One region of the Rufibacter aurantiacus genome, then DNA from elsewhere that is predicted to be linked to it. Evidence: riboswitches for the same ligand, from Rfam matches in the RefSeq annotation. Region 1 holds a riboswitch; each other region holds the start of a gene.
The links. A riboswitch is a leader RNA that binds a small molecule or an ion and turns the genes downstream of it on or off. The one in region 1 is predicted to bind S-adenosylmethionine.
Positions count from the first base shown of each region.

Region 1 (3,093 bases):
ATCTAAATGGGAAGTAAACAACGTTGTTGACTCTCCAATGCTGATAAAGAAATTACCGTTCAGGTCTTCTTCTATGCCCTCTGGTAAGTACTGTTTGATGGTATGTTCCTCTCCATAAGGAACTGTGTACTGTGTAAGATTCAAAAACGTGCTTTTGAAATTGAAGAGATTGGTTTTAGTCATGGAATATCTTTTAAGATTAAAAAAACAGGCATAGGGACTCTGAGCAGCCAATTGAAAGCCACTGAAACATTTCGCAAATGCAAAGTCAGGAATATGAATATTTATATATGTATCACCACCAATAAGGTGGCCTCAGACTTACAGTCTAGTGTTAAAAGCCTTGGCTATGAATAGTCCTTAAAGTTGCAGAGCTACTAAGAGCTTTTGAGAAGCAACTCTTGTTAGAAGCTATAAACTCGGTTAACAAAACCTGCTGTTGAAGCATGATACAAAGGTATAAGGTGCGCTTCTTATTTTGAATTTCCCGCAAGCTTGCAGGATTGACTGCCTTGGTTACAATCGTCGGATTCTTTTCCGCATGGCATACAGCATGCCACACATTGATGAAATCGTATTTCCTTCCAAAACCTCATCAATGGAGGAAATCTGTCTGGTGAACCTAACTTTGGCCCAATTGGTCCGTGAGTCCATCACATTGTGGTGGGTAAAGCCGGCTTCCATGGCAAGAGCGGCAAGGTCCTTCCGGGTTTCTGTCACCATATCATTCAACTCGACGGCACTTCCCCCAAACACCAGCTCTTTTTTCTCCCTATCTGACAGTTCAAGGAGTATAATAGCATGTACCTGTATCATCAACTGGTAATTCACCCCCTGCTCCAAACTGTAGGCAAGGTCATGCTCCCCTTCGCTCCTGATACCAGAGATGGCACCTACAGATCGGTAGAAATCCTCCCTTAAATTCAGTAGTCGGTAACTCTCCCTTTCTTCCACCGGTTTACCGGCCTTGATCTCTTCCACTACTTGTGACAAGGGGATCCCCAGTCCTTTTATGGGGTTAGTCTGGATAAATGCCCACATGGGATTCCGCATATAGGAGGTGTGCATTTTCCCAACCGGGACCTTTTTCACCAGCACTTTATCTGCCAGGGAAAGCCCCAGGAACTTATAGATGGTACCAAACATTCCAGATCCAATATACAGGGGAAGGATAGCGGGCTCAGGTGATTTTTGCAGATATTGATGCCAAACCTCTACGTAGGCTCCCATGAACATATTCTGCTCATACCATTGTCCTCCCAGCCTCCGGGGGTTCTTTATGATTAGTCTGCTGAAGGTATAGGGTGCATAGGTTTTAATCTGCTCGCTATGCTGTAAGATTAATTCAATGTTGTTACTCAATAAAGACAGTTCGCCCATGATTTGCTTTAAAAATTAAACATAGTTGACCTAAGACCCAAACTGAAAGGCTGTAAAAGCCTGCCGGGATGAGCCATGGCACTTTTAAAAGGAAAGCTTTGGGCGATGTAGCGCTTACAGCTTTTTTTCGGCAGAAGCCGCGCATTGCTTTGGCACCGATGGAGCTTAAACCCGGTTGCCGTACCTAAAGGCACTCTTAATGCTTTGTAGAATGCTGTCACTGGTTTATTCAGGACAGTCATAAATTATAATACAAATATAGCGAATTAATATATATAATCAAAATAATACTTACATTTACTAGATTAGCTCCCTAAGTAGTATTTATTTGTACTTACCAATCTCAAATATTCTTAAGTCCAGCAATAATCGGTCTAAATCATTAGTTAACGCAGCTTTCACAGGTAAAGAAGCTATGTTGCTGATTGAAACAAATTATAAATATACCATACCTGTCTAATTCTTCAATCTCGTTTATCCTTCTGAATTCATGGACATCCTTTTTAGAGCAATCCCAAAACACAATTTTGATCCAAACAAGATATATCATGGATTGCAGACCCGTAGGGTTCCGAGCAACGTGCCATATTTGATTGACAACATCTGGGAGCTACTACGCCCAACCGAAGCTCCCAACCGACGGCATTCGGTTTATGCCAGCCCTTCCCCTGAACTTGCTTTAAATAGCGCCAGCTCGGGCAGCAATGACCGAAATGACTACTTAACTTGTCAGGTTGAAATAATTGGTGAGATCAAACTTGCTCATCTTAATATCGAAGATGCCAAATTCCACCAGGACATAAAGAAGCTATCTAGATTAGTCCCGCAATTATTACACGAAAACTTCAGTGAACTTCCAGTGGAGGAGAAATCAAGGTTTGCTTCGCTTTACTTACCAGTTGTTTCCAAAGAGGAACTCTTAAGCACATTAGATAACACTAGATCTGGCGAGATTCTAAAATCTTTAGAGGAAAACTCTACTTTCTGGTCAGATACTAACTTCACACTGCAAGATCACAAAGGTGAGTTGTTCTTTGAACTTTTAGACGGTGCTTACTACAAACTTCATCCAATAAGTTAAAGCCTATTACTGGATCACCTTAAATGGAATAGGAAGATTAGCATAAATTAATAGTAGCAAATCTTACTATTCCATTTAGTCAAAAACTTCGTCGATGATGAAGCCCAGCAATATTTGATCAATCACTGAGAGCAATTCTCTTCTTCCATCTAATCACGGCATCATCTTCTTCAAACCCTTCCATTGCAAGTTCCATGTTCATTTTATTAAAAATATCAACAAGACCATAAAGTGCACTGCAATTCCTATTTCTACTGTCTTCACAAGGATAGGGGAAGAAAGTCCAGGTTTGAGTTTTGCCATACTTCTCATTCAAATAGTCAAGATAACTCTTCCAGTTAGGTTGACGGAACTCAATGAAGTCTTCGCCACAAAACCAGCCTTCCTTTCCCTGTTGTTCCGCAAAGGCACCACCCAAAGAACTCGTTTCGGCATATTTAATACCAGAATGTTTATCCCCCGCTGGAGAGGAGTTTTTATCACTAAATTCTGGTGAAAACTCCACAGCATTATACTGTTTGAATTCTTCCACGAAATTCAAATGCAGGTAAGTATCCTCTCTGATTAGTTTCTTAAAGGTCTCTTCAATAACTTTTGACCTTTCTTTTCCGGTGACTGATTCAGGGTTATTC
Region 1 covers NZ_JAFMSV010000002.1:301,933-305,025, forward strand. The annotation lists gene J3P34_RS06680 (hypothetical protein) at 1-183, opposite strand, end outside; gene J3P34_RS06685 (hypothetical protein) at 517-1,380, opposite strand; SAM-I-IV-variant riboswitch at 1,493-1,588, opposite strand; gene J3P34_RS06690 (hypothetical protein) at 1,970-2,461, shown strand; gene J3P34_RS06695 (hypothetical protein) at 2,580-3,093, opposite strand, start outside.

Region 2 (3,093 bases), on a different contig from region 1:
TGGACTGCGTGTTGCTGCCGTTTCCGGCCGGAAGGCCCACGCTGATCTGGGTGTTGTTGTAGACTTTGTCTATGTAGCTGTTGTAGTCCAGGCTCCAGCTTGATTTGAACGACAAGCCCGGCAGAATCTCGTACTCGGCGTACAGGTTCCCGATGAGGCGGTTGCTGTGGCCCTGGATGTTCAGGTTCTCAATCAAGGCCAGGTGGTTGTCAAAGATGCTGTGGCGGGCATAGCTGCCATCCTCGTTGAACACGGGCAAGAACGTCTGCACGTACAGGGAGGAGTTAATCACCCCCTGCGCACTGTTGTCGTTGCGGCTCACGTTACGGTGGCTGTACGCGCCCGAGGCACTGATGCCCACCGTCAGTTTCTCGCTCAGGTTATGGTCAAAGTTGAACCGTCCGCTGAAACGCTCAAACTGGGCAGGTTTCACAATCCCTTCCTGTAAGAAATAACTGCCCCCAATAAAGTACCTGCTTTTGTCTGACCCACCCGAGGCTGACAAATCATAGCTCTGGGTTTTGGCGGTCTGGAACACATCCGGGATGCGGGAATAGGTGGTCTGCTCCTCCGGTAAGCCGCGGCCTCCTTCAGCTTTCGGGCGGAACGGCCGGGCAGCGAAAGCGCCGCCATCGTTCAGGAAAGCCTCATTGATGAGTTCGGCCTCCTGCTGCGCGTTCACTGTTTCATAAAGCTTAGGCGCCTTGGCCCAACCGAAGTACGTCTGAAAACTGATTTTGGAACCCGCATTCAGTTTGCCGCGCTTCGTGGTGATGAGCACCACCCCGTTCGCTCCCCTGGACCCGTAAATGGCCGTGGCGTTGGCGTCTTTCAGTACCTGAATGCTCTCAATATCTGTGGGGTTCAGGTCCGCCAGCGGATTGAAAGTCTGTCCACCTAAACCAAGGTTGCTCAGTGACTGATTGTTGATGAACACGCCGTCAATCACATATAAAGGCGAGTTGCTGGCATTGATGGAAGTGGCCCCGCGCACACTCACGCTGATACCGCCACCCGGCGCGCCGCTGGCCGAGGAAATCTGCACCCCGGCCGCTTTTCCTTGGATGAGTTGGTCGGGAGAAGTAACCGGCAAACCCCGCAGGTCTTCCACGTTCACGGTACTCACCGAGCTGGAAACTGCCCGCTGCGACTGCGTCCCGTAGCCCACTACCACAATCTCGTCCAGGCTTTTGGTGTCTTCTTTCAAGGTCACGTTCACGGTGGCTCCGTTCACCACCGCTTCCACAGACGTGTACCCGATACTGGAAAACACCAGCGTCTGGCCAGATGTTGCCGGAATGGAATAACGCCCCTCGGCGTTGGTGAAGGTGCCGCTGGTAGTGCCTTTCAGCACCACGCTTACGCCTGCCAGGGCTTCGTTGCCTTTGGTACCGGTCACCTGCCCTGTCACCGATTGGGCCTGGGCAAAAGCAGCATGGGTCAGCAATATTGCCAATAATACCCCTAGACTTACTAGACTTTTTAGAGTACTACTTGTATACGTTTTCATTTTTATAAAATAATAAAGACAAGATGATTCTTACCCGGCCTCAGGACGACACCGGTGATTCTTTTAAAGAAGCGAAAGGAGGATGTTAGCGCCTCGAATCCTGTATCAACAACAGCACATTCGGGCGAAGGTGGGCATGGCACCCATGGCTGGGACAGCGGGATAAGTGTGGAAGGATGTTCCGGAGGGAACATAGTTCTCCGGGGAAGAGAAGGGTAAAGAATGGTCCATAATGAACTAAGTTTGAAAAAAAGAAGACAAAAGCGCGCGTCACCGCAGGGTGAACAAGGCTACGCCAGGAAAGATGGAGGTGATGCCAGTTCTAACAGCAACAACAAGCCTGCATAAGCAGGATCTGCCGGGACGCAGGATGGCTGTTAGTAGTAAGGCGGGTGTTCAAACGCTGTAAGTGCATGGTCATTAATTTATAGTTCCCAAAAATGGGCAGGTGTTAGCACCTTTTCGGCGGGGCCGAAGGTTGCTAGAGGGTCCTGGAGCCTGCTCTCTCGCCTCTTCTTTATAAATCTCCAATAAAGATGCCCTAAAGGTAAGGGCACAACTTTTACAAAAACAACCTTTTTGCAGAAAATAATTTTTCCAAGTTTTCCTTAGCACTCCAACCAAATACAAATAATCCAACAAAGCAGAAAAAAATAAGCCCTTCTCCTACTTATAATTCAAATACATTTTTTTGAATCAAATACCCACTAGAAGGTTCACTGTAGAAGAGAATTCTGAAAACAATAAGTCTCTGGCTGTTAACCACCTCCACTCTAAAAGTAGCACGCATATAGTCCCCCTTTGAAGGGGGACATCCAGGCATCGTATCTAAAAAGTGAGTATTTGGAAAGCGACCGCTAGTAGTGTGTTAGCCGTTGTTGGTGTTATCACCAACAACCAAATCTGCGGTGGGCGGCGCAAGGACACCCACAAAGGATTGCCCCTACAGTCGTGAATACGGGTGATCAGCATGTGTTGTCATCCCCCTACCCCCTTCGAAGGGGACGGAATATGTGTTCTTTTTTTAGAGTACTATGCCTACAGAACAATGCCATTAGATTGGAGGAAGGTAACCAGGAAGGTCAAGTTGCCTTTACAGGAGCATTTCTCTGGGTTTTCTTTTTCAGGGCTACTTTTTGGAAAACAGGTAAAAAGCGGGTGTAGCCTAGAGTTTAGGCTGGGTTTAGCAACCCTGTATCTGGTTAGTTTGTATCTTACGCGCCAGAACCCTTAATCTTTCCTCTGTGAAATCTGTCCTTTCGTTGTTCAAGAGTGCCCCTAAAGTAAAAAACGCCGCCTACTTCAGTCCGGGCGAGGATTGTCTGATGGCCATTCTGGAGTTTATCGGGGCGGCTACGGCATCGCTTAAGATTTGCGTGTTCACCATCTCAGATGACCGTATCACCAACGCAATTCTGGCAGCATACCGGAAAGGGGTAGACATTCAACTGCTCACGGATAATGAGAAGCTTTTTGACAAGGGCTCAGACATCAGGCAGTTAGCGCAGGCGGGGATCGCTGTTAAGATAGACAACACCCCTAATCACATGCACCACAAGTTTGCCATCATGGACCACACGCAG
Region 2 covers NZ_JAFMSV010000001.1:289,165-292,257, forward strand. The annotation lists gene J3P34_RS01130 (SusC/RagA family TonB-linked outer membrane protein) at 1-1,456, opposite strand, end outside; SAM riboswitch class I at 1,933-2,036, opposite strand; gene J3P34_RS01135 (phospholipase D-like domain-containing protein) at 2,755-3,093, shown strand, end outside.
Region 2: another riboswitch for S-adenosylmethionine. It lies ahead of J3P34_RS01130 (SusC/RagA family TonB-linked outer membrane protein); the one in region 1 lies ahead of J3P34_RS06685 (hypothetical protein).

Region 3 (3,093 bases), on a different contig from region 1:
CAGCCAAAGCGGCGGCGGTAGACCAGGCATCCAGGGCCGGGGCTTCCTGGCCTTTGATGTCGTTCAAATACAGCTCAGCAATAAGGGCCAGGCTGTAGCCCCAATCCTCGCTGCGTTGCGCCAACTTCTTTACGTACTCCCAGGAGGTGGTCATGCCTTCATCGGGCACGTTGCGCAGCCAGCCGCCAAATACAGGTAACCAATATCCAAACTGCATGCTTATACCTCCTCAGTTACTAGTTGGGCCTTTTTCTCCAGGAAGTCAACCAACTTCTTGTGCGGGTTGAACCCGATCACATTCACGGCATCGGCCACGAAGTTGGAAAGGGCATTCACGTCATAGTAATAGATTTGGCCGTCACGGTCGTCAATGATGTACTCAATGCCGCCCACGTCAATACCTGAGTTCTGCATGATGGCCTCAATGGCATCAATTACTTCCTGCTCCGGGGTATAGCCCTCTACTTTCAGGCCATTTTTAGGAGCGTCCAAGGCGCAGGCGTTGCGCACCAGTTCCACACCGGTAGTCGTCTGGCAGATATCAGCTGGGCACAGGTTGAAGCTCTCGCCGGTAGTGTACACTTTGATGGCGTACAGGTATTTGCCGCCCAAAGTCTCAACGCGGTGGATGTACCCGCCGCGGGCCGGGATGAACTCCTGCACCAGCGCTGTGTGGTCAATACCCAGATCTATCTCGTTGTTAGCTACGGATTGCTCCAGGGCTTCTACAGAATCATACTTGATGATCCCCGCACCGCTACCGCCAATGTTGGCTTTCACCACGATGGGGAAACGCAGACCCTCGGCGGCTTTCACGGCCTGGGAAGCGTGGTTGATCACGCGCGCTTTTGGATAAGGCAGACCCAGTGACTGCAGCAAAGACAACTGCAGGGCTTTGTTGGTCTCGTACTGGAAAGCTTTGTGGCCGTTCACGGTTGGGGTGCCGGTGCGCTCCAGGTGGGCAAGTAAGCCCAAGGTATAGAAAATGCCATTCTCATTGCCGCGCAGGTAAGCAGAAGGGCTCATGCGGTTGAAGAACAGGCTGTATGGGGTTTCGTCCTCGGCCAGGTCATAGGTGTGCTCAGCGGCGTTCAGGCGTACATATGGAAGGCCGCGGGCGTCCAGTTCCTCAAACAAAGGCTTGAACCAGTCTGGGTGCTCGTGGTAGATGGCAATAGGCTTTACGGATGCAGAAGTTGACATATTAGTTCGTGTATTACTTGTGGTGTGTTTATTTAGCTAATCTCTATAGATTTAGAGGAGTATTGTGTTGTAAGCAAATGGAAAACCCTTTTTCTGGGCTGCTTTTACAAAATCATATTAAAAACGGAGGATGAATTTTGGCACCTAAGTGCCAGCCGGTTTAAGGGAGAGAAGAAATGATGTGGGGGCAAATCATGAACCCGGGTACAAAACTGGAAACACAGTAGTAACGGGCAGGCTTCTTCAGAACCCTTCCGGCGAGATGCGCCTCAACAACAACAGCGGTTCTGCTTAGACACAGAAACCGGAACAGGTTGCAAAGTTTGACCGAATAATCCGGTGATCAGATCGTTCAGAAAAGTGGCAATAGAAGAAAGCGTGTGCTGCATCATGGGTTTTCTTACGGTTTATATTTCCTAAATGCTTTAGGCAGGAATTAGCACCTTGTCTTTGTAGGTTGCTAGAAGTTCACAGAGCCTGTTCTCTCCCTTCTTCTTTATAAATCAAAACCCTTGGATAGGGATAATCGACTTTACGGGTGCAAATGTGGAAGCGAAAAAGTTAGCATCCAAATTTTAGGATAAATTATTGTAGCTACAGGAAATTTGCTTACGGCCAAATTACTCGTTGTTCCCATATTGTACTTACTTATTACCGATGTTTGTTTCCTGTTTTGAAGCTGTTTTGCCCATAACAAGCCTAAAACAGATGAGCTTTCTGCACCTTAAGTGAAAAGGAAATGGGAGACTTAAACCGCCGCCGGTAAGGTGATATGGAAAGTGGTGCCCTGGCGCTCCTGGCTTTCTACGTCTATGGAGCCACCGTGCTGCTCCACCAATTGGCGGCAGATGCTCAGGCCCAAACCTGTGGATTTTTCGCCCTGCAGGCCGCGTCTCCTGGCTTTGGAGAATCGGTCAAACAACAAAGGCCGCATCCTTTCTGGAATCCCGATGCCATTGTCTGATACCTCCAGCAGGAGCTTTTTCTTTTCCTCGCGCACCTTGATCCTGATTTTGCCCTGGGCCGGGGTGAACTTCACGGCATTGGACACCAGGTTATTCAACACCCGGTGGAAGCGTTCTTTGTTCAGGTTGGCGTACAGCGGGGTAGCAGGGTGGGAGAGCAGCAGGTTTCGGGAGCCTTGCAGCTGGGTTTGCCATTCTTCTTGCACATCCTGCAGCAAGGCGCACAGATCCATTTTCTCCAGCGGAATGGTTTCCTGCTGCTCCTCGCGGGCAATGAACAGCAACTCATTGATGGTAAGGCGCGAGTTCTGGCAACTGGTTAAGATCAGGTTCAGATACTGTTGTTCCTGCTCGGGGGTGAGGTTCTTCTTCTGCAACAGAGAGGTAATCATCTCAATGTTGTTGAAAGGGCTTCTCAGGTCATGCGCCACCACGCCCAAAATCTCAGATTTGGCCTGGCTTATCTTCTGAATCTCGCGGTTCTTTTCCTCAATCTCCTTCAGCTGAATGAAATGGTTGGCCCGGTAGCTGTACATCAGGCGGGAAAGCACCAGAAAGCAAAGCAGGATCACAAAGGACATGCACTGGTTCAGGACCACTTGCTCTGGGTTGAGGCCGGAGAAATGCAGCACCAACGTGAAAGCCAGCGCCGTTAAGGAGACCAGCACCAGGGTCTCATAGTACTCAAAGTCCCAGAGAAAAGCCACCGTAACCAGCCCCAGCAAATACATGGTGAGGGTGTTTCTAGGGTTAGACTGCGCAATGAACGTAATGCCTAGGCAGCAGGAAATAAACGCAAACCCGAAGGCCAGGCACAGTGCCTGCACAAGCCACAAAGGGTATTGGCGTTTCTGGTTGAGGTGAAGCAATCCTTCTAAACCCAACGCCATTGCTGAGGCCAGAGCCAGCGAGATATTCAGGCCAC
Region 3 covers NZ_JAFMSV010000001.1:196,216-199,308, reverse strand. The annotation lists gene J3P34_RS00780 (LLM class flavin-dependent oxidoreductase) at 1-217, opposite strand, end outside; gene J3P34_RS00775 (ATP-grasp domain-containing protein) at 220-1,203, opposite strand; SAM riboswitch class I at 1,608-1,708, opposite strand; gene J3P34_RS00770 (sensor histidine kinase) at 1,952-3,093, opposite strand, start outside.
Region 3: another riboswitch for S-adenosylmethionine. It lies ahead of J3P34_RS00775 (ATP-grasp domain-containing protein); the one in region 1 lies ahead of J3P34_RS06685 (hypothetical protein).

Region 4 (3,093 bases), on a different contig from region 1:
CGGAGATAGCCCCGATTTGCTGAATAGCCAAATCCACCAGAATCCACTCGGGCCGGTTGGCACTGATGATGGCGATCTTGTCCCGACCTTCGGCGGTGCCGTCTCCGGAAGATATTCCCTGCGCCAAGAGCCCCACGCTTAATTGGTTCACGGTATCTACCACTTCCTGGGTGGAGTACTTGCACCAGGCACCATGCTCTTTGGCGCTGAGCATGTCTACCAGGGGCATGTTTTTGAGTTGGTACGCCAGGCAATCAAATAATCTGGTTGGCTCTTCTGGTGAGCCTTTCTTCGGAGTCAGCACGGGTTCCAGGGATAATTTAGGTTAAAAAGGGCACAGGAGCTTTATCGCCCATTTTTACGGGCTAAAAGTACTCGTATTTTACGGCTTAAAGAAGAAAGCAGATACCCACTTCTCAGAACACCAAATCAGAATTATGCAGGCACGGCATTCAGCTCAAAACTCGTTTAAAAAGCTTCTAAATGAGTTTTCCAAAGTACCTCCCGGCGCCTGAGACAACTATCCGTCCAGAAAAAATGAAAGCCTTCTTGACTCTTGTGCAGTAAGCCATCGGAGTTACTAAATCCGATTAAGGGCTATTTTGTAATAAAAGCCCCAAAAATGCTCTCTACATCTAAAGCCAAACACCGGTGATAGCTGCCAGATCTACTGCCCTCGTGTCCCTGGCTGTAAATAACCTATATTTCTTTTGCTATATAAGCCCTTGCTTTCTACCTTAGCCTTGAAATTATACCGAAGAGGGGAGAGAGCAGGCTCTGAGAACCTCTAGCAACCGTTAACCAAGTTAAAAAGGTGCTAACTCCTGCCCAGCCAAATGGGAAATATAAGTTTTCAGACCATGCTCAGCAGCCGCAACCTTTCCAACGCAAACCATCTTTCGTTATCTACAGCTTCAGGCTTTTCCACTGCCTGTATGCATTCTTGTTGCTGCTGTTAGCTTTCTTAGATATTCCGGGCTCCCGGAATTTTATCGTTCTGCGCTGATGCAGGACTTCTCTGTTTTCTAACTTCTTTTTTCAGTTTCACTCTTTATGTACACTGCACTTGCGCAGGCAAGGGTAAAGAAACCGGCTTTTGCCTGGGGCACCTCTTTGCACACCTGCCTCTCCTCTACCCTGGCGGCGCTCTATCGCTTCCTCTCCCTTTGCTGTTGCGGAAACGTCTTTTCTCCGCTACGCTTTTAACCATTTTTAGAAAATCACCCTTAAAACACCATGAAACCATTTCTACCTACTTACAGGGCGCTTCTGGTCCTGGCCGCCTGGACCCTGACCCTTGTCCCGGCCCTGGCGCAAAGCAGCTATTACTTTCCCAAGACGAAGAATTTTGACGCCGCTATTCCTACGCCCGAGCAGTTCCTGGGCTACGGCATAGGCGAGCGCCACAGCCGCTATGAGCAATCGGTGGCGTACCTCAAAGAGCTGGACCGGCTCTCAGACAAAGTGAAAGTGCAGACCATCGGGTTTACCTATGAACTGCGGCCGCAGGTGGTGGCTATCATTACCTCTCCTGAAAACCACGCCCGCCTGGAGGACATCCGGAAGGAGCACCTGCAGTTAGCCGATGTCTCCAAGCCCTTGCCCAACCTTGCCAACGCACCCGTGTTCGTGAACCTGGGCTACAGCGTGCACGGCAACGAGGCCTCCAGCCTGGAAGCCTCCCTCCTCACGGCCTACTACTACACCGCCAACCAGGACCCGGAAACCCAACGAGCTCTGAAAGAAGCAGTGATCTTACTCGATCCCGCCCACAACCCCGATGGCCGCGACCGGCACGCGAACTGGATCAATGTGCACCAAAGCGACCCTTCCGTAGCGGACCCTGCCGATTGGGAGCACCACGAGGTGTGGCCCGGCGGCCGCGGCAACCACTACTGGTTTGACCTGAACCGCGACTGGCTGCCCATTGCGCACGTGGAAAGCAGAAACCGCCTGAAATTCTACCATGAGTGGCTCCCCAATGTGGTCATTGACTTCCACGAGATGGGCACCAACTCCACCTACTACTTTGAGCCCAGCAAACCCTACGGCTCCGAGAACTACCTGGTGCCCCGCAGCACCTATGACAACCTGAACGTCATCATCGCCAAATACCACGCCGCGGCGCTGGATGAGATTGGGTCGCTGTACTTCACCAAAGAACAGTACGACAACATCTACCCCGGCTACGGCTCCACCTACCCCGATTTCCAGGGCGGCGTGGGCATCACCACTGAGCAGGCCAGCTCCCGCGGCAACCGCCAGGAGAACTCCACCGGCGTACTGACCTTCGCCTTCGGGATACGAAACCACCTGAGCACCGGCTTGGCCACGGTCAAAGGCGCCGTTGAGAACCGCGAGACTTTCCTGAAACACCAGCGCGAATTCTACAAATCCGGCCTCGCCGATGGCCGCCAAAATCCGGTGAAAGCCTATGTGTACGGCGAGAAGTACGATGCCACCCGCCTGCGCAATTTCACCGAGCTGTTGCTGGCCCACAAGATTGAGGTGTATGAACTACCCGGCAACCAGACCATCAACGGCACCGCATTCGAGAAAGGAAAAACCTTTGTAGTGCCCACCGAACAACCGCAGTACCGCCTGGTGGAATCCATCTTCGCCAAAAACACCAATCTACCCGACAGTGTGTTCTACGATGCCTCCACCTGGACCCTGGCCCTGGCCTATGGCCTGCCGCACGTGGGCGCCACCAAACCGGTGAACCGCGGAAACAAATTGACGTCCTTGCCCGCCCTTACCGCCGCAGCCCCGCCTAAAAGCAACTACGCCTACCTCCTGGACTGGACGGATTACAACACCGCCGGCGCCTTGTACCAGCTGCAATCCCTGGGAGTGACGGCCCAAACGGCCCTGAAACCTTTCACGGCCAATACTACGGCGGGTGCCAAAGACTACCTACCCGGAGCCATCACCATTCCGGTTGCCTCCCAGAAAATCTCGTCTGACTCGCTGTACAAAGCCATACAGAAAGTAGTCGCCGATCGCAAAATCAAAATTGCCTCAGTGAACAGCGGATTCAGCGCCAAAGGCATTGACCTTGGCAGTAGCAACATCCAGACCATCCGGAAACCC
Region 4 covers NZ_JAFMSV010000001.1:281,715-284,807, forward strand. The annotation lists gene J3P34_RS01115 (AMP-dependent synthetase/ligase) at 1-304, opposite strand, end outside; SAM riboswitch class I at 747-852, shown strand; gene J3P34_RS01120 (M14 family metallopeptidase) at 1,237-3,093, shown strand, end outside.
Region 4: another riboswitch for S-adenosylmethionine. It lies ahead of J3P34_RS01120 (M14 family metallopeptidase); the one in region 1 lies ahead of J3P34_RS06685 (hypothetical protein).